DNA from 3 places in the Enterobacter sp. CP102 genome. Region 3 is predicted to be linked to each of the others. Evidence: predicted binding sites of a transcription regulator. Region 3 holds the regulator's gene; each other region holds the start of a gene.
What was found. The regulator sigma-54, encoded in region 3, starts transcription at its own class of promoters, with help from an activator protein. The targets are predictions, from matches to a motif close to GTTGGCACANNTTTCGCTNT.
Positions count from the first base shown of each region.

Region 1: a site for sigma-54 is predicted at 4,592-4,611, ahead of glnK (P-II family nitrogen regulator). Genes of this name have one in related genera too.
Region 2: a site for sigma-54 is predicted at 5,913-5,932, ahead of glnA (glutamate--ammonia ligase). Genes of this name have one in related genera too.

Region 1 is NZ_CP104014.1:1,064,533-1,071,963, reverse strand. Features, by position in the region: RNA gene ffs (signal recognition particle sRNA small type) at 30-126, opposite strand; gene N1249_RS05005 (hypothetical protein) at 350-757, shown strand; gene N1249_RS05000 (MGMT family protein) at 829-1,164, shown strand; gene N1249_RS04995 (YbaY family lipoprotein) at 1,202-1,729, opposite strand; gene tesB (acyl-CoA thioesterase II) at 1,934-2,794, shown strand; gene amtB (ammonium transporter AmtB) at 2,879-4,165, opposite strand; gene glnK (P-II family nitrogen regulator) at 4,201-4,539, opposite strand; gene N1249_RS04975 (SmdB family multidrug efflux ABC transporter permease/ATP-binding protein) at 4,762-6,543, opposite strand; gene N1249_RS04970 (SmdA family multidrug ABC transporter permease/ATP-binding protein) at 6,536-7,431, opposite strand, start outside.
Region 2 is NZ_CP104014.1:4,711,602-4,719,032, reverse strand. Features, by position in the region: gene hemN (oxygen-independent coproporphyrinogen III oxidase) at 102-1,475, shown strand; gene N1249_RS22280 (YshB family small membrane protein) at 1,538-1,648, opposite strand; gene glnG (nitrogen regulation protein NR(I)) at 1,758-3,170, opposite strand; gene glnL (nitrogen regulation protein NR(II)) at 3,182-4,231, opposite strand; gene glnA (glutamate--ammonia ligase) at 4,417-5,826, opposite strand; gene typA (ribosome-dependent GTPase TypA) at 6,205-7,431, shown strand, end outside.
Region 3 is NZ_CP104014.1:4,201,929-4,209,359, forward strand. Features, by position in the region: gene kdsC (3-deoxy-manno-octulosonate-8-phosphatase KdsC) at 1-133, shown strand, start outside; gene lptC (LPS export ABC transporter periplasmic protein LptC) at 130-705, shown strand; gene lptA (lipopolysaccharide ABC transporter substrate-binding protein LptA) at 674-1,228, shown strand; gene lptB (LPS export ABC transporter ATP-binding protein) at 1,235-1,960, shown strand; gene rpoN (RNA polymerase factor sigma-54) at 2,008-3,441, shown strand; gene hpf (ribosome hibernation promoting factor) at 3,464-3,751, shown strand; gene ptsN (PTS IIA-like nitrogen regulatory protein PtsN) at 3,834-4,325, shown strand; gene rapZ (RNase adapter RapZ) at 4,371-5,225, shown strand; gene npr (PTS phosphocarrier protein NPr) at 5,222-5,494, shown strand; gene mtgA (monofunctional biosynthetic peptidoglycan transglycosylase) at 5,534-6,259, opposite strand; gene elbB (isoprenoid biosynthesis glyoxalase ElbB) at 6,256-6,909, opposite strand; gene arcB (aerobic respiration two-component sensor histidine kinase ArcB) at 7,141-7,431, opposite strand, start outside.

The DNA.
Region 1 (7,431 bases), 1.6 Mb from region 3:
AATCTGAGGAGAGCAGAAATGGGTGGGGGCCCTGCCAGCTACATCCCGGCACACACGTCGTCTGCCCTGGCTGCTTCCTTCCGGACCTGACCTGGTGAACAGAGTAGCGTTGCGGGAGAACCAACAGAGCCCCCATTGAGAGCGTTGTTAACCAACGCGCTGGCGCATTATCCCTGTGCTGCCCGGCAATTGCAAGCCGCTGGCATTCGGATGACGGTTTATTGCACAACCGTGATGCAACTTAAGGCAGGTAACAGCCAGAGAAGTACAGATTGAGAGTCTCTTCGCAGTAAATTAGCTCACCTCTGCCACACTGTTCGAATGCGTTTCATTTATGCAGGGCACATCCATGATTAGCACATTACCCCAGACACTGACGCTCGCTATGCCAGCCATCGATGGCGTAACCCTTCACCACAAGGGGCTGAATTACCTGCGTCCTGAACTGCTGCTGGATTTCGTGACCATCAGCGAACAGCCGATGCTTTTTGTCACGCCTGTTGCCGTGCTCTATTCCACCGTCGGCGTGGTGCGTTACGTCAATCTGCGCAGAATTCCTGTCGCCGTTTCCGGGCGGGTGATTTATCCAATCTGTTCTCAGGCCCTGCCCGACCTGCGTGCCAAACTCATCATTAATACCCAGGCAAGGAAACTGAAGTTTCTCGAAAGCCTGGTGGCAATGCGTGAACAGCCCGCGGCAAGCAGCACAAAAGTGATCGGCCTGGCGCTGGAATTCACCGTCCAGCAGCCCTCCTGAGCAAGGTCATTGCGCCTTCACAATCTGCCAGGGGTCGCTTATCCTGTGGTTTTTCTTGTCTGGTAAACACAATGGACGCTTTCGATTCGATTCCCGAACCGTTACCTGACTCATTCCCTGTCAGAGTCTGGCAGATTGTCGCCTCTATTCCCGAAGGCTACGTAACCACTTACGGAGATGTCGCCCGGCTGGCAGGCTCACCCCGCGCGGCACGTCAAGTCGGCGGCGTGTTGAAACGGTTACCGGAAGGCAGCACCCTGCCCTGGCACCGGGTGGTGAACCGTCACGGAACCATCTCACTGACAGGCCCGGATTTACAGCGCCAGCGTCAGGCATTGCTCGCTGAAGGCGTACAGGTGTCGGGGGGCGGGAAAATCGATTTAGAGAAATATCGCTGGGTGTACTAGAAAGCAGCCCTCTTCACCAGGAAGAGGGCATAGGTCATTACTGCTGGATTGAGGCAGGTGGCTCAGCGGCAACTGGCGGCTGCGCTGAAACAGGAACTTCTGTCTGCTGTACCGCAACCAGATTCAGATCGGCTTTTGTCCCACCGTGGTTAATCACTTCCTGAACCGTATCCGTGATAAACATCAGTTTACCGTCAACGGTAACTGCTGCACTCAGCAATATCCGCGCATTAGGCTGGATCTCAGCCGGGTTGTACGGCAACACGAAGCTAAACGGAGCCTGTTTACCGATGGTACGCACCGCTCTTTGCGACAGCACTTTGGCAGGTGCATCAGCCAGGGAGGCATCCGAAAGGGTGACCGTTAACACAGCGTCTGGCGGTAAAGCCACTTTCTGACGGATCCATACCGTACCAGAAACGTTAGGCTGCTGAGAGGTCTGCTGTGAAAGCGTGTCAACAGTATTTGGATCCGGCGCTGGCGCCTGGGTATTGGCGTGCTTACCTGCGCAGGCCGTCAATGCCACCGCTATCGCTAAACCACTTACTATGTGCACGAGTTTCATTGAAGTCTCCTTATCATCAATGCACCAGCGGGATCGATCCCACCCGATGTCGTTAACATTTAGATAACGTAACAAGTGTGGCACAAATCACTGATTAATGCCTAATTTCAGCCCGATATTCAGATTATTCTACCCATCGGACCACTTTCAAATCTGCGTTATACTCTGCTTATCTTTCGCCACGGCGTTTTATTGAGGACAACTATGAGTCAGGCACTGAACAATCTGCTGACATTACTGAACCTGGAAAAAATTGAGGAAGGACTCTTTCGTGGACAGAGCGAAGATTTGGGCTTACGCCAGGTCTTCGGCGGGCAAGTCGTTGGACAGGCATTGTATGCCGCTAAAGAGACCGTCCCGGCAGACCGTCTGGTGCACTCTTTTCACAGCTACTTCTTACGCCCTGGCGACAGCGCCAAACCGATTGTTTATGACGTTGAAGTGCTGCGTGACGGCAACAGCTTTAGTGCCCGCCGCGTGGCCGCCATTCAGAATGGCAAACCTATCTTTTATATGACGGCCTCTTTCCAGGCGCCTGAACCGGGTTATGAGCATCAGAAAGTGATGCCGCCATCCCCATCGCCGGAAGAGCTTAAATCAGAAACCGATATCGCGCGTGCGCTGGCACACCTGCTGCCACCGCAGGTGAAAGAGAAATTCCTGTGCGATAAGCCGCTGGAAATTCGCCCTGTCGAGTTCCATAACCCGATGAAAGGCCACGTTGCTGAGCCAAAGCGTCAGGTGTGGATCCGCGCCAACGGTACTGTGCCGGAGGATTTCCGCGTCCATCAGTATCTGCTGGGTTACGCATCAGACTTCAACTTCCTGCCGGTTGCCCTGCAACCGCACGGCGTTGGGTTCCTGGAAAAAGGGATGCAGGTTGCGACGATTGACCACTCCATGTGGTTCCACCGACCATTCGATATGAATGACTGGTTGCTCTACAGCGTGGAAAGTACGTCAGCATCCAGCGCTCGCGGGTTTGTACGCGGCGAGTTTTATACTCAGGATGGCGTTCTGGTGGCATCGACGGTGCAGGAAGGGGTAATGCGAAATCGGGGGTAATGTTGTGCGGCCTGATGCCTTCCCCCACCGGGAGAGGGTACAAACATTAAAAACGGCAACCTGAGGTTGCCGTTTTGCTGTTTATCAGGCGTTATACGCATTCTCGCCGTGGCTGTTGACGTCCAGACCTTCGCGTTCCTGTTCTTCCGGAACACGCAGACCGACGGTCATGTCAGCCAGTTTGTAGCCGATAAAGGCCACAACGGCAGACCAGACAACGGTGATAGCGATACTTTCCAGCTGTACCAGCACCTGGTGAACCATGGTGACACCTTCTGCATAACCCACTCCACCCAGCGATTTCGCCGCGAAGATACCGGTCATGATACAACCGATGATGCCGCACACGCCGTGCACGCCGAACACATCGCAAGGGTCGTCAACGCGCAGAACACGTTTCAGCGCAGTCACACCCCACAGGCCAGCCAGCCCCGCAACCAGACCGATAAGCAGCGCGCCGCCTACACCTACATAACCACACGCAGGGGTGATACCAACCAGACCGGCGATCGCACCAGAACATGCACCCAGCAGAGAAGGTTTACCGCGAACGGCCCACTCGCCAAATACCCAGGAGAGGATAGCGCCCGCCGTGGCAATAACGGTATTCACGAAGGCCAGCGCAGCAATTTCGTTCGCAGCACTTGCTGAACCGGCGTTGAAACCGAACCAGCCAAAGTAGAGGATAGCCGTACCGGTAAACACCATTGGCAGGTTGTGTGGTTTGAAGGCTTCTTTGCCAAAGCCCACACGTTTACCAATCAGGTATGCACCAACCAGGCCCGCCACCGCGGCGTTAATGTGCACAACAGTACCGCCTGCGAAGTCCAGCGCACCGTGCGTCGCCAGCAGACCACCGCCCCACACCATATGCGCAATCGGCACGTAGGAGAGCGTCAGCCAGACCACCACAAAGATCAGCACCGCAGAGAAACGAATACGTTCAGCCAGTGCACCAACAATCAGCCCGACGGTAATACAGGCGAACGACCCCTGGAAAGCGACATGGATGTACTGATAGAAGCTGCCCATCAGCGCGGTCAGTTCGATATTTTTCAGCATCGCCCAGTTGAGGTTGCCGAAGAAGGCGTTGCCTTCGCCGAAGGCCAGCGAGTAACCGTAGACCACCCACAGGACGCACACCAGTGCGAACGTCACGGCAACCTGCGTCAGCATGGAGAGGACGTTTTTACCGCGGATCAGGCCGCCGTAGAACAACGCAATGCCCGGGATAGTCATGAACAGCACCAGCGCGGTGCAGATCATCATAAAAGCGTTATCGGCTTTGTCTGCCACCGCGGGGGCAGCCATTGCCAGGCCTGGCAGCAGTGCCAGCGAACCCAGACCCGTTTTGATTGTTGCTATCTTCATTTTCTCGATCCCTATCACTGTGTGCCAGGAGTTACTTACAATGCCGCTTCGTCAGATTCGCCCGTACGGATACGAATCACGCGCTGCAACTCGGCAACGAAAATTTTGCCGTCGCCAATTTTGCCGGTGTAGGCCGCTTTGCTAATGACATCAATCACTTCATCAAGCTGATCGTCAGCGATTGCGACATCAATCTTCACTTTAGGCAGGAAGTTAACGCTGTATTCCGCCCCACGATAAAGCTCGGCATGACCTTTCTGACGACCAAAGCCTTTCACTTCGGTGACAGTCAGTCCCTGAATACCCATGGAAGACAATGCTTCACGAACGTCTTCAAGTTTGAATGGTTTGATTACAACCGTAACCAGCTTCATAAATCCCCTCCAGTCAGAATTCGGTAATGGCCGCAGCTAACACGCAGGAGATATTGCAAGGGGTGTGCCAGAATTGAAAAAAGGAGGAAAAAGCGGCGCAATGAGCACGCCAGGGCATTCAGTGACGGAGTGGCGAAAAAAAACGCACCATGACAGTGCATGATGCGTTTCAGTTTTGCACCAACAGTTGCGAGTGTTAGCGCGTTGCCTGATTTTGGTGCATCAGGCGCTGAGCGACTCCTCTTCGCGCGCGCTGGCAGCAAGCTCTTCACCCGCCAGCTGTAACTGGTACATCTGCCAGTAACGCCCTTTCGCCTCTAACAGCTGGCGATGCGTCCCGCGCTCAACGGCCTGGCCGCGATGCAGCACCAGAATAGTATCGGCATCAACAATCGTTGACAGGCGGTGTGCGATGACGACAAGCGTTGTATGATCACGCACGGCCGCCAGCGCCTGCTGGATAGCCTGCTCCGTTCCGGAGTCGATACTGGCGGTTGCCTCATCAAGAATAAGCACCTGCGGCGTTTCAATCAGCACCCGCGCCAGCGCCAGCAGCTGTTTTTGCCCAACCGAGAGATTATTGCCCTGTTCGCCCAGCCGGGTGTCGATACCCTCGGACAGACCGCGTGCCAGCTCTGCCAGTTGCACGGTTTCCAGTACCGCCCAGACCTGCTCATGCGTATAAGGCCTGCCCAGCGTGACGTTGGCGTAGAAGGTATCCGCCAGTACCACCGGGTCTTGCTGCACCATTGCCACCCCTTTACGCAGGACATTGTGGCTCAAGGTAGACAGTGGACGCCCGTCCAGGCGGATCTCCCCTTTCGTGAGCGGGTAGTAACCCATCAGCAAGCTGGCGAGCGTACTCTTACCGCTGCCGGTATGGCCCACCAGCGCCACAAAGCCGCGTGATGGCACATCAAGGCTAACGTCCTGGAGGACAAGCCGGTCATCACGATAAGCAAACGAGACATTATCAAAGGTAATAGCGCCGCTTTGCAGGCTACGGTCATCATCACCGTAGGTCTGACGCGGCCGGTCCATAAGCTCAAAGACGCGCTCTCCCGCAACCACGGCCTGTTGCAGCATGGATTGCTGCGTGGTGAGCTCAATCAGCGGTTCGTTAAGACGCCCAAGATAGCTAATAAAGGCATATAACACGCCCACTTCAATGGTGCCGCCCGACGTCAGACCAAACAGCATCAGCAAGCCGCAGAGCACCAGAGCAGAGAAAAGACTCAGCAAAGGACGTAACAGGAAACCATCCAGGCGCAGCGTCTGCATTCGCGCCATGTAGTGTGAACGACTGGCCTCCCCCATTCGCTCGCCAAAACGTGCCTGCTGGCGGAACTGCTGGATGACGCTCATGCCGTTGATCACTTCGTTGAAGCCATCATTGATATCGGCCAGATACGCACGCACGCGGCGAACAATCGGCGTGCTGTAGCGTTGATAGATAACCATCACAATCAGCACTGCCGGGAAGATGGTGATCGCCACCAGCGCCATGCGCCAGTCGAGGCTAAACATCGCCACCAGCATTGCGCCAATCAACGCCGCACTGCGTAACACCGTTGCCACGACGGTGACATACAGATCCCGGATAACCTCCGTATCGTTGGTCACCCGCGAGATAACTTGCCCGACAGGCTGAGTATCAAACTCGCTCAGCGGCTGGCGCAGCGCCGCATCCATCACATCCGTGCGCAACTGCTGCACGACGCCGACGGCCGCGCGGTTAAACAGCAACGACTGCGCATAGTGCAACCCGGCTGCCGTCAGCTGTAGCCCAACGTAGGCAACGCCTAACCCCGCCACCAGCCCCAGCGGCAGATAGCGTTTCGCCACCATATTGTCGATGAAATAACTGATGAGCAGCGGGCCGCTCACTTCAGCAATCGCCGCGATCCACAGCAAAAGCACGGCAATTGACAACGGTTTGCGCCACGGTGAGCCATAGGAAAGCAGACGTTTTAACGTCGGCCACATCGTTCCCAGCTTACGCATTGGTGGTCTCCTCATCCTGCTCCGGAGCATCATCCAGTGCCGCTTCAAGCTGCTGATAACGATACATATCGCGATACCAGCCGGGTTGTTCTGTCAGTTGGTCGTGTTGCCCGCGCTGGGCGATGTGCCCGTGTTGCATCACCAGAATTTCACTGGCCTCGGTCAGCGCTGACAAGCGGTGCGCGCTGATGATCACCGTACGCCCTTCGCCCCACTGACGCAGGTTGTGCAGGATCTGATGTTCAGTACGGCCATCCACTGCCGAAAGCGCATCATCCAGGATCAGTATTTCAGCGTTCAGCAGCAGCGCGCGGGCAATCGAAATACGCTGTTTTTGCCCGCCAGAAAGCATCACGCCACGTTCACCCACTTCGGTGTCATAGCCCTGCGGCAGACGCAAAATATCGTCATGAACGCTGGCAAGACGCGCGACATGTTCAATCTCTTCCTGCGTCGCCGTTGGGTGGCCGAGAGCAATGTTATTCGCCACTGTGTCAGAGAATAAAAACGGTGTCTGGCTGACCACCGCCAGACGGCTGCGCCAGTCGTCCAGCAGCAGGCGTGTCAGCGGGATATTGTGGAAGCGAATATCGCCCTGAGTCACATCAAAGTGACGCTGGATAAGCGAAAGCAGAGTGCTTTTGCCGGAACCCGTCGGGCCGCAAACGCCCAACATCTGCCCCGGTTGCAGCGTGAAATTGACGTTTTCAAGCACCGGATGTTCCGTTTGCGGGTAGGCAAACGAACCGATATCCGCTTTCATTATCCCGCGCCCTTCCGGCACCGTTTCACTGCCGTCGTTAACCACTGGCGCTTCCGCCAGCATGGCGCGAATACGGCTGTAGGCAGCGCTGCCGCGCTCAACAATGTTAAACATCCAGGCCAGCG
Region 2 (7,431 bases), 510 kb from region 3:
TTGTCGCGGCGACAGAAGTGGCTGCGCACCCGAATGATGGCCCGCAACGGGGCCAGAACGGGCCGCCGTATACGAACGCGACACCAACGGAAGGAGTGAGCATGTCTGTACCATCTATCGACTGGGATTTGGCCCTAATCCAGAAATATAACTATTCCGGGCCACGTTATACGTCATACCCAACCGCGCTGGAGTTTACCGATACCTTCGGCGAACCTGAATTTCTTCAGGCTGTTGCGCGCTATCCTGAGCGCCCGCTTTCGCTCTACGTCCATATTCCGTTCTGCCATAAGCTCTGCTACTTCTGTGGCTGCAATAAAATAGTTACCCGCCAGCAGCACAAGGCCGATCAATATCTGGATGCGCTCGAACAAGAAATCCTGCATCGTGCGCCTCTCTTTGCCGGACGCCACGTCAGCCAGCTGCACTGGGGCGGCGGTACGCCAACCTATCTCAACAAAGCGCAAATTAGCCGACTGATGAAGTTGCTGCGCGGCAACTTCAATTTTAATGATGACGCTGAAATCTCGATCGAAGTCGATCCGCGTGAAATTGAGCTGGATGTACTGGATCACTTACGCGCTGAAGGTTTCAACCGCCTGAGTATGGGCGTGCAGGATTTCAACAAAGAAGTACAGCGTCTGGTGAACCGTGAGCAGGATGAAGACTTCATCTTTGCCTTGCTGAACCATGCGCGTGATATCGGCTTTACGTCGACTAATATTGACCTGATTTACGGCCTGCCAAAACAAACGCCAGAGAGCTTCGCCTTTACGCTGAAGCGTGTGGCCGAGCTCAATCCCGACCGCCTCAGTGTCTTTAACTATGCGCACCTGCCGACGTTGTTCGCCGCGCAGCGCAAAATCAAGGATGCGGATCTGCCTTCCGCCCAACAGAAGCTGGATATTTTGCAGGAAACCATCACTTCGCTGACCGATACCGGTTATCAGTTTATTGGTATGGATCACTTTGCTCGCCCGGACGATGAGCTGGCGATTGCCCAGCGTGAAGGCGTGTTGCACCGCAACTTCCAGGGCTACACCACTCAGGGCGATACCGATTTACTGGGGATGGGCGTTTCAGCCATCAGCATGATTGGCGACTGCTACGCGCAGAACCAGAAAGAGTTAAAACAGTACTATCAGCAAGTCGATGAAACCGGAAATGCCCTGTGGCGCGGTATCGCGTTAACCCGTGATGACTGTATTCGCCGCGATGTGATTAAGGCGCTTATCTGTAATTTCCGCCTCGATTTCAGCGAGGTGGAAGCGCAATGGGATCTGCAGTTCAGAGATTACTTTGCGGAAGACCTGAAGCTGCTTGCTCCGCTGGCGAAAGATGGGCTGGTGGATATTTCGGAGAGTGCGATTGAGGTTACGCCGAAAGGACGTTTGCTGATTCGTAATATCTGCATGTGCTTCGATGCGTACTTGCGCCAGAAAGCGCGTCTGCAGCAGTTCTCCCGGGTGATTTAAACGGCAGGGTTGTATAGGCCGGGTAAGGCGAAGCCGCCACCCGGCTTTTACGTTCAAACCCGCTAGCTAAACAGCCCAACCAGCGCCGCACACAATACCGCAGCAACGGCGGTTTGCGGCGTGTGGCTTTCGGCTGCTCCGCTCGAGAGCAAATTCACTAATGATTCCAGCATGATGGTCCCCCCAATTTCCGGGCACGATCATACAAAACTCATCGGAACAGTAAAGCGCAAAATAACGGCAATTTGCGCTCAATTCGTCATCTTTACACAGCGGTAAAAATCACTCCATTCCCAGCTCTTTCAGCTTACGTGTCAGGGTATTGCGTCCCCATCCCAGTAATCGAGCCGCTTCCTGTTTATGGCCCTGAGTATGACGAAGCGCAGTGGTTAACAGCGTGCGCTCCATCTCTGGCTGAGCCTCTGAAAGCAAGTTTTGATGACCGGAACGCAGCGCGCGGTCCGCCCATTGCGCCAGAAGTGTCGCCCAGCTGTCTGGCAGTGCGTGTCCGGTGCTGCTTTCCGGGGCGGTGGCTTCGAACAGCTCGCCCGGTAAATCCTGAATCAGCACTTCCTGGCCGGCGGCCATGACCGTCAACCAGCGACAGGTATTTTCAAGCTGACGCACGTTGCCAGGCCAGGCCAGGCGGGTGAGGGCGGCATCGGTTTCCGGGTGGAGCAGTTTTGCCTCCACGCCCAGCTCACGTGCAGCAACCTGCAGGAAGTGGCGCGCCAGACGAGGAATATCCTCGCGACGCTCGCGCAGCGGCGGCAGGTGAACGCGGATCACGTTCAGACGATGGAACAAGTCTTCACGGAATTTGCCTTCCTGAACGCGCTGCTCCAGGTTCTGGTGCGTGGCGGCAATAATGCGCACGTCTACTTTTACGGGAGCATAACCCCCCACGCGATAGAACTGCCCGTCAGCCAGCACGCGAAGCAGGCGGGTCTGAACATCCAGCGGCATATCGCCGATTTCATCCAGGAAAAGTGTCCCGCCGTCGGCCTGTTCAAAGCGCCCCTGGCGAATCGTGTTCGCGCCGGTAAAGGCCCCTTTTTCATGGCCGAACAGTTCCGACTCAATCAAATCCTTCGGGATCGCCGCCATGTTCAGGGCGATAAACGGCGCTTTCGCCCGCGGGCTATGCCGGTGTAACGCATGGGCAACCAGCTCTTTACCGGTTCCTGATTCACCGTTAATCAATACGCTAATGGAAGAGCGGGACAAACGACCGATAATGCGAAACACGTCCTGCATGGCAGGCGCTTCGCCAATGATGTCCGTCGTTGGGCCAAAAACGGGCGCATTGCGGGGCTGTTGCTGCTCCTGGTAGTGGCTGATGGCACGCTCAACCAGGGCGACCGCTTCGTCGATATCAAAGGGTTTTGGCAGATAATCGAATGCCCCTTGCTGGTACGCACTGACGGCGGCATCCAGATCGGAGTGGGCAGTCATTATGATGACCGGAAGCATTGGGTGGCGTTGTTTGATCTGTTTTAAGAGCGCCAGCCCGTCCATACCCGGCATCCGAATATCTGACAGCAAAACATCCGGGGTTTTGGTGGTGAGTGCATCAAGCACGTCGCTGCCGCTCTCAAACGTCGTGCAGCTTAATCCCGCTCCCGTGAGTGCGCGTTCAAGCACCCAACGGATGGAGCTATCGTCATCGACTACCCAGACTATCCCTCGTTGCATACACGTCACCTTTATTTTTTAATTGGCAGGTAAACCGAAAACTCGGTATGACCCGGCCAACTGGTAAATTCAATTTTGCCAGAGTGTTGATCAATCAAATTGCGGGCAATGGATAACCCCAGCCCTGTACCGCCTTCGCGGCCGCTCACCATCGGGTAGAACAAGGTGTCCTGAAGATGCGATGGGATGCCAGGCCCGTTATCCTCAACGTCGATTCTCGCCGCCAGTCGGTAGCGCACGCCATGCAGCGTTAACTGGAAAGCGGTGCGGGTACGCAGAATAATTTCTCCGCCATCAGGTCCCAGCGCCTGAAGGGCATTACGCACGATATTCAGAAGAACCTGTTCAATCTGGTCAGGATCGTGCGCCAGTTCTGGCAGGCTTGGATCGTAATCGCGCACCAGCGTGACGTTTTCCGGAAGCTCCATCGACACGAGTTTCACCACCCGCTCGGCCACTTTATGAATGCTTTCTGAAACGTGCATTCCCGGTTGCTGCGGCCCAAGCAGTCTGTCGACCAGATTGCGCAGACGGTCTGCCTGCTCAATGATGACGTTGGTGTACTCGGCAAGCGCAGGGTCGGGGAGTGCTTTGGTCAACAGCTGTGCTGCGCCGCGCAAACCACCCAGCGGGTTTTTGATTTCATGGGCCAGGCCACGTACCAAATCCCGGGCAGCGATCTGCTGGGCATGTTGGAGTTGTTCCTGGCTAAGGCGACGCTGATTATCCATCGGCGCCATCTCGAGCAGAATAAGCCCCTCAGGAAGGCGCTGTGCCGTCAGCGAAAGAATATGGGAACGCCCGTCTATCACCAGAGTCACTTCGTTATCGGTGAACCCCTGACCGGCCTGCAAACTTTCCTGCATCAGGCCAATATTCAGCGAAAAGTAGCTCAACAATTCCGGGAGCGGTGTACCAAACAGTTTGCGTGCGCTCTGGGCAAGCAGTTGCTGCGCCGCCGGGTTGGCGTAATGCACGGCCAGCTCATCGTCGACCAACAAGATACTGTTAATTAAAGAATTGAGGATCTGCCCAGCATCGGGCAGCGTGCCAGTTGCCATTCAGCAGTCTCCTGGAGTTGTTTGCACTAATTTAGTGCAGTATAGCTTTTTCGGCGTAAAAAGCGCGTGAGATCAGGTTGTTGGTGGAGAAAAAAGCCCATCCGAAGATGGGCTGAAAGTTTCCACGGCAACAAAAAAACAGCTTTCGGGATCGCGCGTAAAGGTCGCGCGAAACCCGTTAAAACTTAAACGCTGTAGTACAGTTCGAATTCAACTGGGTGCGGAGTCATACGCACACGGTCGTTCTCTTCGATACGCAGCGCGATGTATGCATCGATAGCTTCGTCAGTGAACACACCACCCGCAGTCAGGAACTCGCGGTCAGCGTCCAGCGCTTGCAGTGCTTCTTCCAGAGAACCGGCAACCTGTGGGATCTCTTTCGCTTCTTCTGGCGGCAGGTCATACAGGTTTTTGTCCATTGCTTCGCCTGGGTGGATCTTGTTCTTGATACCGTCAAGACCAGCCATCAGCAGAGCTGCGAAGCACAGGTATGGGTTAGCTGCCGGGTCCGGGAAGCGAACTTCGATACGACGCGCTTTTGGAGAAGCAACCACCGGGATACGGATAGAAGCAGAACGGTTACGGGCAGAGTAAGCCAGCATTACTGGAGCTTCATAGCCTGGGACCAGACGCTTGTAGGAGTTGGTGGTTGGGTTCGCCAGGGCGTTGATCGCTTTAGCGTGTTTGATAACACCACCGATGTAGTGCAGCGCCTGCTCAGACAGACCCGCATATTTGTCGCCAGAGAACAGGTTAGTACCGTTCTTGGACAGAGACATGTGGCAGTGCATACCGGAACCGTTGTCGCCAAACATTGGTTTTGGCATGAAGGTCGCAGTTTTACCGAAACGGTGCGCAACGTTGTGCACAACGTATTTGTAGATCTGAATCTCATCCGCTTTTTTGGTCATGGTGTTGAAGCGGGTAGCGATTTCGTTCTGGCCAGCGGTCGCCACTTCGTGGTGATGCGCTTCAACAACCAGTCCCATCTCTTCCATGATCAGACACATGGTAGAACGGATGTCCTGTGAAGAATCGACCGGAGGAACCGGGAAGTAACCGCCTTTCACGCCTGGACGGTGACCTTTGTTACCACCTTCGTATTTGGTGGAGGAGTTCCATGCGCCTTCGATATCATCGATAGCAACGTGGGAACCAGAAATTGAAGCACCAAAACGGATGTCGTCGAACAGGAAGAACTCTGGCTCTGGCCCGAACAGAACGGTGTCTGCGATGCCGGTAGAACGCAGGTACTCTTCTGCGCGCTTAGCGATGGAGCGTGGGTCACGGTCGTAACCTTGCAGTGTACCTGGCTCGAGGATATCGCAACGGATGATCAGAGTTGGCTCTTCGAAGAACGGGTCAATGAGCGCAGTAGTCGCGTCCGGCATCAGAACCATGTCGGATTCGTTAATGCCTTTCCAGCCACCAATGGAGGAGCCGTCAAACATTTTGCCTTCTTCAAAGAATTCGGCGTTCACCTGATGAGCAGGAATAGTGACGTGCTGTTCTTTACCTTTGGTATCGGTGAAGCGCAGATCAACAAACTTCACTTCATGTTCGTTCAGCATCGTCAAAACGTGTTCAGCGGACATACTTAACTCTCCAGATTGGTCATTGTCGTCGTGGTAACGAGGTCTTCAATTTCTGTTTGTACTGGCTGTTGCCATGTATTTTTTATAAAGCGAAATCTGTGCCAACTTTTAAAACACCCCAAAAAGGCGTTATCATGCGCACCATAGTGCAAAAGGGCTGCACCACAATGGATTTGTTGCACCAGTATAGTGCTTCAATGTGAACATTGAGCACTATATTGGTGCAATTTACGTTAAAGAGCCCTTTTACCGCTCCGTGAAAGCGATCACAAAGCATCTCTGCAATACTTGTTTGCGGGGGATGTTTGTGATCCTGTTTTGTAGTGCGATTAATCCGTGTACAATAACGCGCTATTTCTAAATGCCTGAGGCAAAGTTGTGATCGAAAATTTGCGTAACATCGCCATCATCGCGCACGTTGACCATGGTAAAACTACCCTGGTTGATAAGCTGCTGCAGCAATCCGGTACGTTTGATGCTCGTGCCGAAACCCAAGAACGCGTGATGGACTCCAACGATTTGGAGAAAGAGCGTGGGATTACCATCCTCGCGAAAAACACCGCGATTAAATGGAATGACTACCGTATCAACATCGTTGATACCCCAGGGCACGCCGACTTCGGTGGTGAAGTTGAACGTGTAATGTCCATGGTAGACTCCGTTCTGCTGGTCGTTGACGCAATGGATGGCCCAATGCCGCAGACGCGCTTCGTGACCAAAAAGGCATTTGCCCACGGTCTGAAGCCAATCGTTGTAATTAACAAAGTTGACCGTCCTGGCGCGCGTCCTGACTGGGTTGTTGACCAGGTATTCGACCTGTTCGTAAACCTCGACGCGACCGACGAGCAGCTGGACTTCCCTATCGTTTACGCTTCTGCGCTGAACGGTATCGCCGGTCTGGACCACGAAGACATGGCTGAAGACATGACCCCGCTGTACCAGGCGATTGTTGACCGTGTTCCTGCACCAAGCGTTGATCTCGACGGCACCCTGCAGATGCAGATCTCTCAGCTCGACTACAACAACTATGTTGGCGTAATCGGTATTGGTCGTATCAAGCGCGGTAAAGTTAAGCCTAACCAGCAGGTTACTATCATCGATAGCGAAGGCAAAACCCGTAACGGTAAAGTCGGTAAAGTACTGACTCACCTGGGTCTTGAGCGTATCGAGAGCGACATCGCTGAAGCGGGCGACATCATCGCCATCACCGGTCTGGGTGAACTGAACATCTCTGACACCATCTGCGATCCGCAGGCGGTTGAAGCGCTGCCAGCCCTGTCTGTTGATGAACCAACCGTTTCCATGTTCTTCAACGTCAACACCTCTCCGTTCTGTGGTAAAGAAGGTAAGTTCGTTACCTCTCGTCAGATCCTTGACCGCCTGAACAAAGAGCTGGTGCACAACGTTGCGCTGCGCGTTGAAGAAACTCCGGATGCAGACGCATTCCGCGTTTCCGGTCGTGGTGAGCTGCACCTGTCTGTTCTGATCGAAAACATGCGTCGTGAAGGTTTCGAAATGGCGGTTTCCCGTCCGAAAGTTATCTTCCGCGAAATCGACGGCCGTAAACAAGAGCCGTTCGAAAACGTAACGCTGGACGTTGAAGAG
Region 3 (7,431 bases):
CCATCCGCTGTTGATACCGCGTGCTGACTATGTCACCCACATCAACGGCGGTCGCGGTGCCGTACGTGAAGTCTGCGATCTGCTTCTGCTGGCGCAGGGCAAGCTTGAAGAGGCCAAAGGGCAATCAATATGAGTAAAACCAGACGTTGGGTTATCATTCTGCTAACGCTTGTCGCACTGGTACTGATTGGCGTCAACCTCGCTGACCGTGACGATACCCAAACGGAAGTGATCAACACCAGCGATCCAACATACAAAAGCGATCACAGTGATACGGTGGTTTACAGCCCGGAAGGTGCGCTGAACTATCGCCTGATTGCAAAGCATGTTGAGTATTTTTCAGATGATGGTATCTCGTGGTTTACCCAACCGGTAATGACCACATTTGATACCGATAAAGTGCCAACGTGGTCGATCAAGTCTGACAGAGCAAAATTAACAAATGACCGTATGCTTTATCTGTATGGTCATGTTGAGGTCAACGCCCTGACCGCTGACTCTCAACTGCGTAAAATTACAACAGATAATGCCCAGATTAACCTGGTGACCCAGGATGTGACTTCGCAGGATCTGGTTACACTGTATGGCACAACATTTAATTCCAGCGGTCTGAGAATGCGCGGGAACTTACGCAGCAAAAACGCCGAGCTGATTGAAAAGGTTAGATCCTCTTATGAAATTCAAAACAAACAAACTCAGCCTTAAAGCCATTATCGCCAGCGCACTGCTGGCAGCCAGTCTTCCCGCACTTGCTGTGACTGGCGATACCGAACAGCCGATTCATATTGAATCTGACACCCAGTCTCTCGATATGCAGGGTAATGTCGTCACCTTTACCGGCAACGTCGTCATGACTCAGGGCACCATCAAAATTAACGCCGACAAAGTGGTCGTCACCCGTCCAGGTGGTGAGCAGGGCAAAGAAATTATTGATGGCTACGGCAGCCCGGCAACCTTCTACCAGATGCAGGACAACGGTAAACCGGTTAAAGGCCACGCCACCCATATGCACTATGAACTGGCGAAGGATCTTGTCATCCTGACTGGTAACGCCTACCTGGAGCAGCTGGACAGCAATATCACCGGCGACCAGATCACCTATCTGGTGAAAGAGCAGAAAATGCAAGCTTCCAGCGAGAAAGGCAAACGCGTTACTACCGTGCTTGTTCCTTCACAGCTGCAAGATAAAGGCAAAGGCCAGGCCCCGGCACAGAAGAAGAGTAACTAATTCGTTATGGCAACATTAACTGCAAAAAATCTCGCTAAGGCCTATAAGGGCCGCCGCGTCGTGGAAGATGTCAGTCTGACCGTCAACTCCGGCGAAATTGTTGGCCTTTTAGGCCCTAACGGTGCGGGTAAAACCACCACCTTCTACATGGTGGTAGGTATTGTACCGCGTGATGCAGGCAACATTGTCATTGATGATGAAGATATCAGCCTGCTGCCGCTGCACGCCCGTGCACGCCGTGGTATCGGCTATCTTCCTCAGGAAGCGTCCATTTTCCGTCGTTTAAGCGTCTTCGATAACCTGATGGCCGTGTTGCAGATCCGCGACGATCTGTCGAGCGAGCAGCGTCAGGATCGTGCTAACGAACTGATGGAAGAGTTCCATATTGAACACCTGCGCGATAGCTTAGGTCAGGCGCTGTCAGGCGGTGAACGTCGTCGTGTCGAGATTGCGCGCGCGCTGGCTGCAAACCCGAAATTCATCCTGCTGGATGAACCCTTCGCGGGCGTTGACCCTATTTCCGTCATCGATATCAAACGTATTATTGAACATCTGCGTGACAGCGGGCTTGGCGTACTGATCACTGACCACAACGTCCGTGAAACGCTGGCCGTGTGTGAACGCGCCTATATTGTGAGCCAGGGCCATCTGATCGCCCACGGTACGCCGCAGCAGATCCTCGAAGATGAGCATGTTAAGCGCGTGTACCTTGGGGAAGACTTCAGACTCTGATAGGGTAGAGGTAACGTAACGCCGAACCGGAGAAAAATGCTCTGAACATGAAGCAAGGTTTGCAATTAAGGCTCAGCCAACAACTGGCGATGACGCCACAGCTACAACAAGCTATCCGCCTGTTGCAGCTGTCCACGTTAGAACTACAGCAGGAACTCCAGCAAGCACTGGACAGTAACCCGTTGCTGGAGCAAACCGATCTTCATGACGAGGTAGACACTCAGCAAACGCAAGACACCGAAACGCTCGATACCGTTGATGCTCTCGAACAAAAAGAGATGCCGGACGAGCTGCCTCTGGATGCCAGCTGGGATGAAATCTACACCGCAGGAACCCCATCCGGGACGCGTGCAGACTACCAGGATGATGAGCTACCGGTCTATCAGGGTGAAACCACCCAGTCGCTTCAGGATTACCTGATGTGGCAGGTGGAGTTAACCCCCTTCTCTGACACCGATCGTGCAATTGCGACGTCCATTGTCGATGCCGTTGATGACACCGGATATTTGACCGTTTCTCTGGACGATATTCTTGAGAGCATCGGCGATGATGAGATCGAACTCGAGGAAATTGAAGCGGTTCTGAAGCGTATTCAGCGCTTCGACCCGGTTGGCGTGGCCGCGAAAGATCTGCGCGACTGCCTGCTGATCCAGCTTTCTCAGTTCGCCAAAGAGACCCCGTGGATTGAAGAAGCCCGGTTAATCATCAGCGATCATCTGGATCTGCTGGCGAACCATGACTTCCGCACCCTGATGCGCGTCACCCGCCTTAAAGAAGAGGTGTTGAAAGAAGCCGTCAACCTGATCCAGTCGCTCGACCCTCGCCCTGGCCAATCCATCCAGACCAGCGAACCCGAATATGTAATCCCGGATGTGCTGGTCAGAAAGCATAACGGCCGCTGGGTTGTCGAACTGAATTCCGACAGCATTCCTCGCCTGCAAATCAATCAGCAGTACGCCTCCATGTGCACCAGCGCACGCAACGACTCCGACAACCAGTACATTCGTAGCAATCTTCAGGAAGCGCGATGGCTGATCAAGAGTCTGGAGAGCAGAAATGATACGCTGCTCCGTGTAAGCCGCTGTATTGTCGAGCAGCAGCAGGCGTTCTTTGATCAGGGCGAAGAGTATATGAAACCGATGGTGCTGGCAGATATCGCCCAGGCCGTCGAAATGCATGAATCAACCATTTCCCGCGTGACCACGCAGAAGTATCTGCACAGTCCACGCGGTATTTTTGAGCTTAAGTATTTCTTCTCCAGCCACGTGAATACCGAAGGCGGCGGCGAAGCCTCGTCGACGGCCATTCGCGCACTGGTGAAGAAGTTGATCGCCGCGGAGAATCCCGCGAAGCCACTGAGTGACAGTAAGTTAACCACCATGCTGTCCGATCAGGGTATCATGGTGGCACGCCGTACTGTTGCAAAGTATCGAGAGTCTTTATCCATTCCGCCGTCTAACCAGCGTAAACAACTGGTCTGACACAACCGATAAGGAAGACACTATGCAGCTCAACATCACAGGACACAACGTCGAAATTACTGAGGCTTTACGCGATTTTGTGAACGCTAAGTTCGCGAAACTTGAGCAGTATTTCGAAAGGATCAACCAGGTCTATATTGTGTTGAAAGTGGAGAAAGTGACTCATATCTCGGATGCAACCCTGCACGTGAACGGGGGTGAACTCCATGCCAGTGCGGAAGGGCAAGACATGTATGCTGCTATCGACGGCTTGATTGACAAGCTTGCACGACAGCTCAATAAACATAAAGATAAACTGAAACAACACTAATTGTCCGGGCAGTTAACGGGTGCAGGAAGGCCTGTTGTGAAACACAACAGGCCATTTGTACAGTTAGCGCTTAGGTGAAATTATGATGAACAACGATTCCGCTCTTCAACTGAGCAATGTCCTTAACCAGGAATGTACCCGCAGTGGCGTTCACTGCCAGAGCAAAAAACGTGCGCTGGAAATCATCAGTGAACTGGCCGCAAAACAGCTGGGCCTGCCGTCTCAGGTGGTGTTCGAAGCTATTCTGACCCGCGAAAAAATGGGCAGTACTGGCATTGGCAACGGCATTGCTATCCCGCATGGCAAGCTGGAAGAAGACACCCTGCGTGCCGTTGGTGTTTTTGTGCAGCTCGAAACGCCGATCGCCTTCGACGCCATCGATAATCAGCCAGTCGATCTCCTCTTCGCGCTGCTGGTTCCTGCTGACCAGACCAAAACCCATCTGCATACGCTTTCGCTGGTCGCCAAACGTCTGGCCGATAAAACCATTTGCCGTCGACTGCGCTCAGCCCAAAGTGATGAAGAGTTATATCAAATTATCACTGAAGCAGAAGGCAATCAGGATGATGCATAACCGGGAGATGGCCTTCACATCTGTTGTCCTGAGGAGAAACGGAACATGGTGCTGATGATCGTCAGCGGTCGTTCAGGGTCGGGGAAATCCGTCGCCCTCCGCGCGCTTGAAGATATGGGCTTTTACTGTGTCGATAACCTGCCGGTTGTGCTGCTGCCCGACCTGGCCCGGACGCTCGCGGACCGACAAACGTCTGCTGCCGTCAGTATCGACGTCCGTAACATGCCAGAATCACCGGAAGTCTTTGAACAGGCGATGAGCAACCTGCCTGACTCGTTTTCACCTCAGCTATTGTTCCTTGATGCTGACCGTAACACGCTGATCCGTCGTTACAGCGATACCCGCCGTTTGCATCCGCTCTCCAGCAAGAATCTCTCTCTGGAAAGCGCCATCGACGAAGAGAGCGACCTGCTGGAGCCGCTGCGCTCCCGTGCCGACCTGATTGTCGACACCTCTGAAATGTCCGTTCACGAGCTGGCCGAAATGCTGCGTACCCGTCTGCTGGGTAAACGCGAGCGCGAACTGACCATGGTGTTCGAATCCTTCGGCTTTAAGCACGGCATTCCTATCGATGCGGATTATGTTTTCGACGTGCGCTTCCTGCCTAACCCCCACTGGGATCCAAAACTGCGTCCAATGACCGGTCTTGATAAACCCGTGGCGGCGTTCCTCGACAGGCACACAGAAGTTCACAATTTTATCTACCAGACGCGCAGCTACCTTGAGCTATGGTTACCTATGCTGGAAACAAACAATCGCAGCTACCTGACGGTGGCGATTGGCTGTACCGGTGGTAAACATCGTTCGGTGTACATTGCCGAACAGCTGGCCGACTACTTCCGCTCACGCGGGAAGAACGTTCAGTCCCGTCATCGCACGCTGGAAAAACGTAAAACATGACCGTAAAACAAACTGTTGAAATCACGAATAAGCTGGGTATGCACGCCCGCCCGGCGATGAAACTGTTTGAACTGATGCAGGGTTTTGATGCGGAGGTTCTGCTGCGTAACGATGAAGGTACAGAGGCTGAAGCCAATAGCGTCATCGCGCTACTGATGCTGGATTCTGCCAAAGGCAGACAAATTGAAGTTGAGGCTACAGGCCCACAGGAAGAAGAAGCTCTGGCGGCGGTGATTGCGCTGTTCAACGCAGGGTTCGACGAAGATTAAGATCTGCTAGTCAGGCGGGTGGCGCTGTGCTTACCCGCCCTACATCAGCTTATTACGCTGCATAAATCCTTCCCCACCTAACTGACGCATCTGGCGTATGATCCACGCCTGACGGCTTCGCACGTACCCTGATGGGGCGTTGGCCTTAAAGCGGATGGGATTAGGCAAGACGGCGGCCAGGAGTGCCGCTTCGGACATACTCAGTCGGCTGGCCGGTTTATGGAAATAACGTTGCGCGGCGGCTTCGACACCAAATACCCCATCGCCAAACTCAGCGATATTCAGATAGACGGTCAGAATACGTTTTTTGCTCCAGACCGTTTCCATGCCCAGCGTCAGACCCGCCTCAAGACCTTTTCGCAGCCAGCTGCGACCATCCCATAAAAACAGGTTTTTTGCCGTCTGCTGAGAAAGCGTGGATGCACCCCGGACACGATCTTCATGTCTCTCGTTATGCGCCAGCGCTTTCTGGATTGCCGCCACGTCAAACCCCCAGTGATCCGGGAATTTCTGATCTTCTGCGGCAATCACCGCCAGCCCCATAAACGGAGAGATCTGATCCATGCTCACCCAGTCAGAGTGCGCAACGTAGCCGAAATCACCGGATAACCAGGCGCTAAGCTGGCGCTCAACCATCACGGCAGAAAAAGGGACAGGCATGATGCTAAACAGGGCGATACCACCACCCCAGAAAACAGCCAGGACGATGACAATACGCAACAGGATCCGTTTGGCCCACGCGCCAGCCTTAAATTTTCGGATCATTCAGTCAGAACCAACACTCTGTCCACCAGCTTCTCAATACCGGCAGCTGCCTCAGCGATGTTTTGCGCCAGCATATAGGCAGGTGTTGTGACAATCTTATTGTCCTCATCCACCACGATGTCATCGACCGGGCAAGGCACATGTTCGCCCCCCATATCTTCAATCACTTCTGCGGTATCGATATCTGTCCCGATGGTCAGGCGCGGCGGGAAATCGAAAATTTTTGGCAGCATGGCAGGGGCAATACAGATAAAGCCCAGCGGCTTGCCGGCAGAATGCATCGCCTGGGCCAGCACGCTAAGATCCCTGTCGACCAGGCATCCACTTCCCTGGGCTGCAAAGGTGCTTAAATTTTTGGCCGCGCCAAAGCCCCCCGGAACAATGAGTGCGTCAAGTTCTGCGGCATTTGCCTGCGCCAGGGGATAAATATCACCCCGCGCAATTCGGGCCGCTTCAATCAGCACGTTACGGGTTTCCGGCATGGCTTCGCCAGTCAGATGATTTATCACATCCACCTGATTTTTATCCGGGGCGAAGCAGATAATCTCAGCGCCACGTCTGGCTAATGCCAGCAGCGTTATTACCGATTCATGTATCTCAGAACCGTCGTAAACACCGCACCCACTCAGCACGACACCAATCTTTTTCATCATGACGTTCCTTCTTTGCAAATCGCTGAAGCATATTAATAATTCTGATTAAAACGCTATGCTTCACACATTTCACTGATTCATGTAACAAAGTATTTAAGATTTGCTATCTTATCTGCGTGCGGCCTAAATTTTCGGGCGGCGTCCATGCGAAAACAACACAAAAAATCAGGCGCAGCCAAGATTTCCCTGGTGTTGGCGCAGTATTCGCGCACCCCGGTTAAGCCGGGGTCATTTTTTTCTGGCGTCCACCCAGGCTTTCAGCACCGCCACATCGTTCTGCCACTCTTGTTTCATCTCTTCAACCCATTCACCCACGTTATCTTCCCATGCAGGTAAATCCGGGGATTGAATCTGTTGACCGAGCTGTTGCAGATGACGCAAACCAACCGAACCGGCAGCACCCTTAATTTTATGGCCCTCTTCAACGATCCCTTTTTGATCGCGCGCGGTCAGGTTCGATTCCAGCACACTTAAATATCCCGGCATCATTTTTTCAAACACGGCCAGACCGTCGGTGAT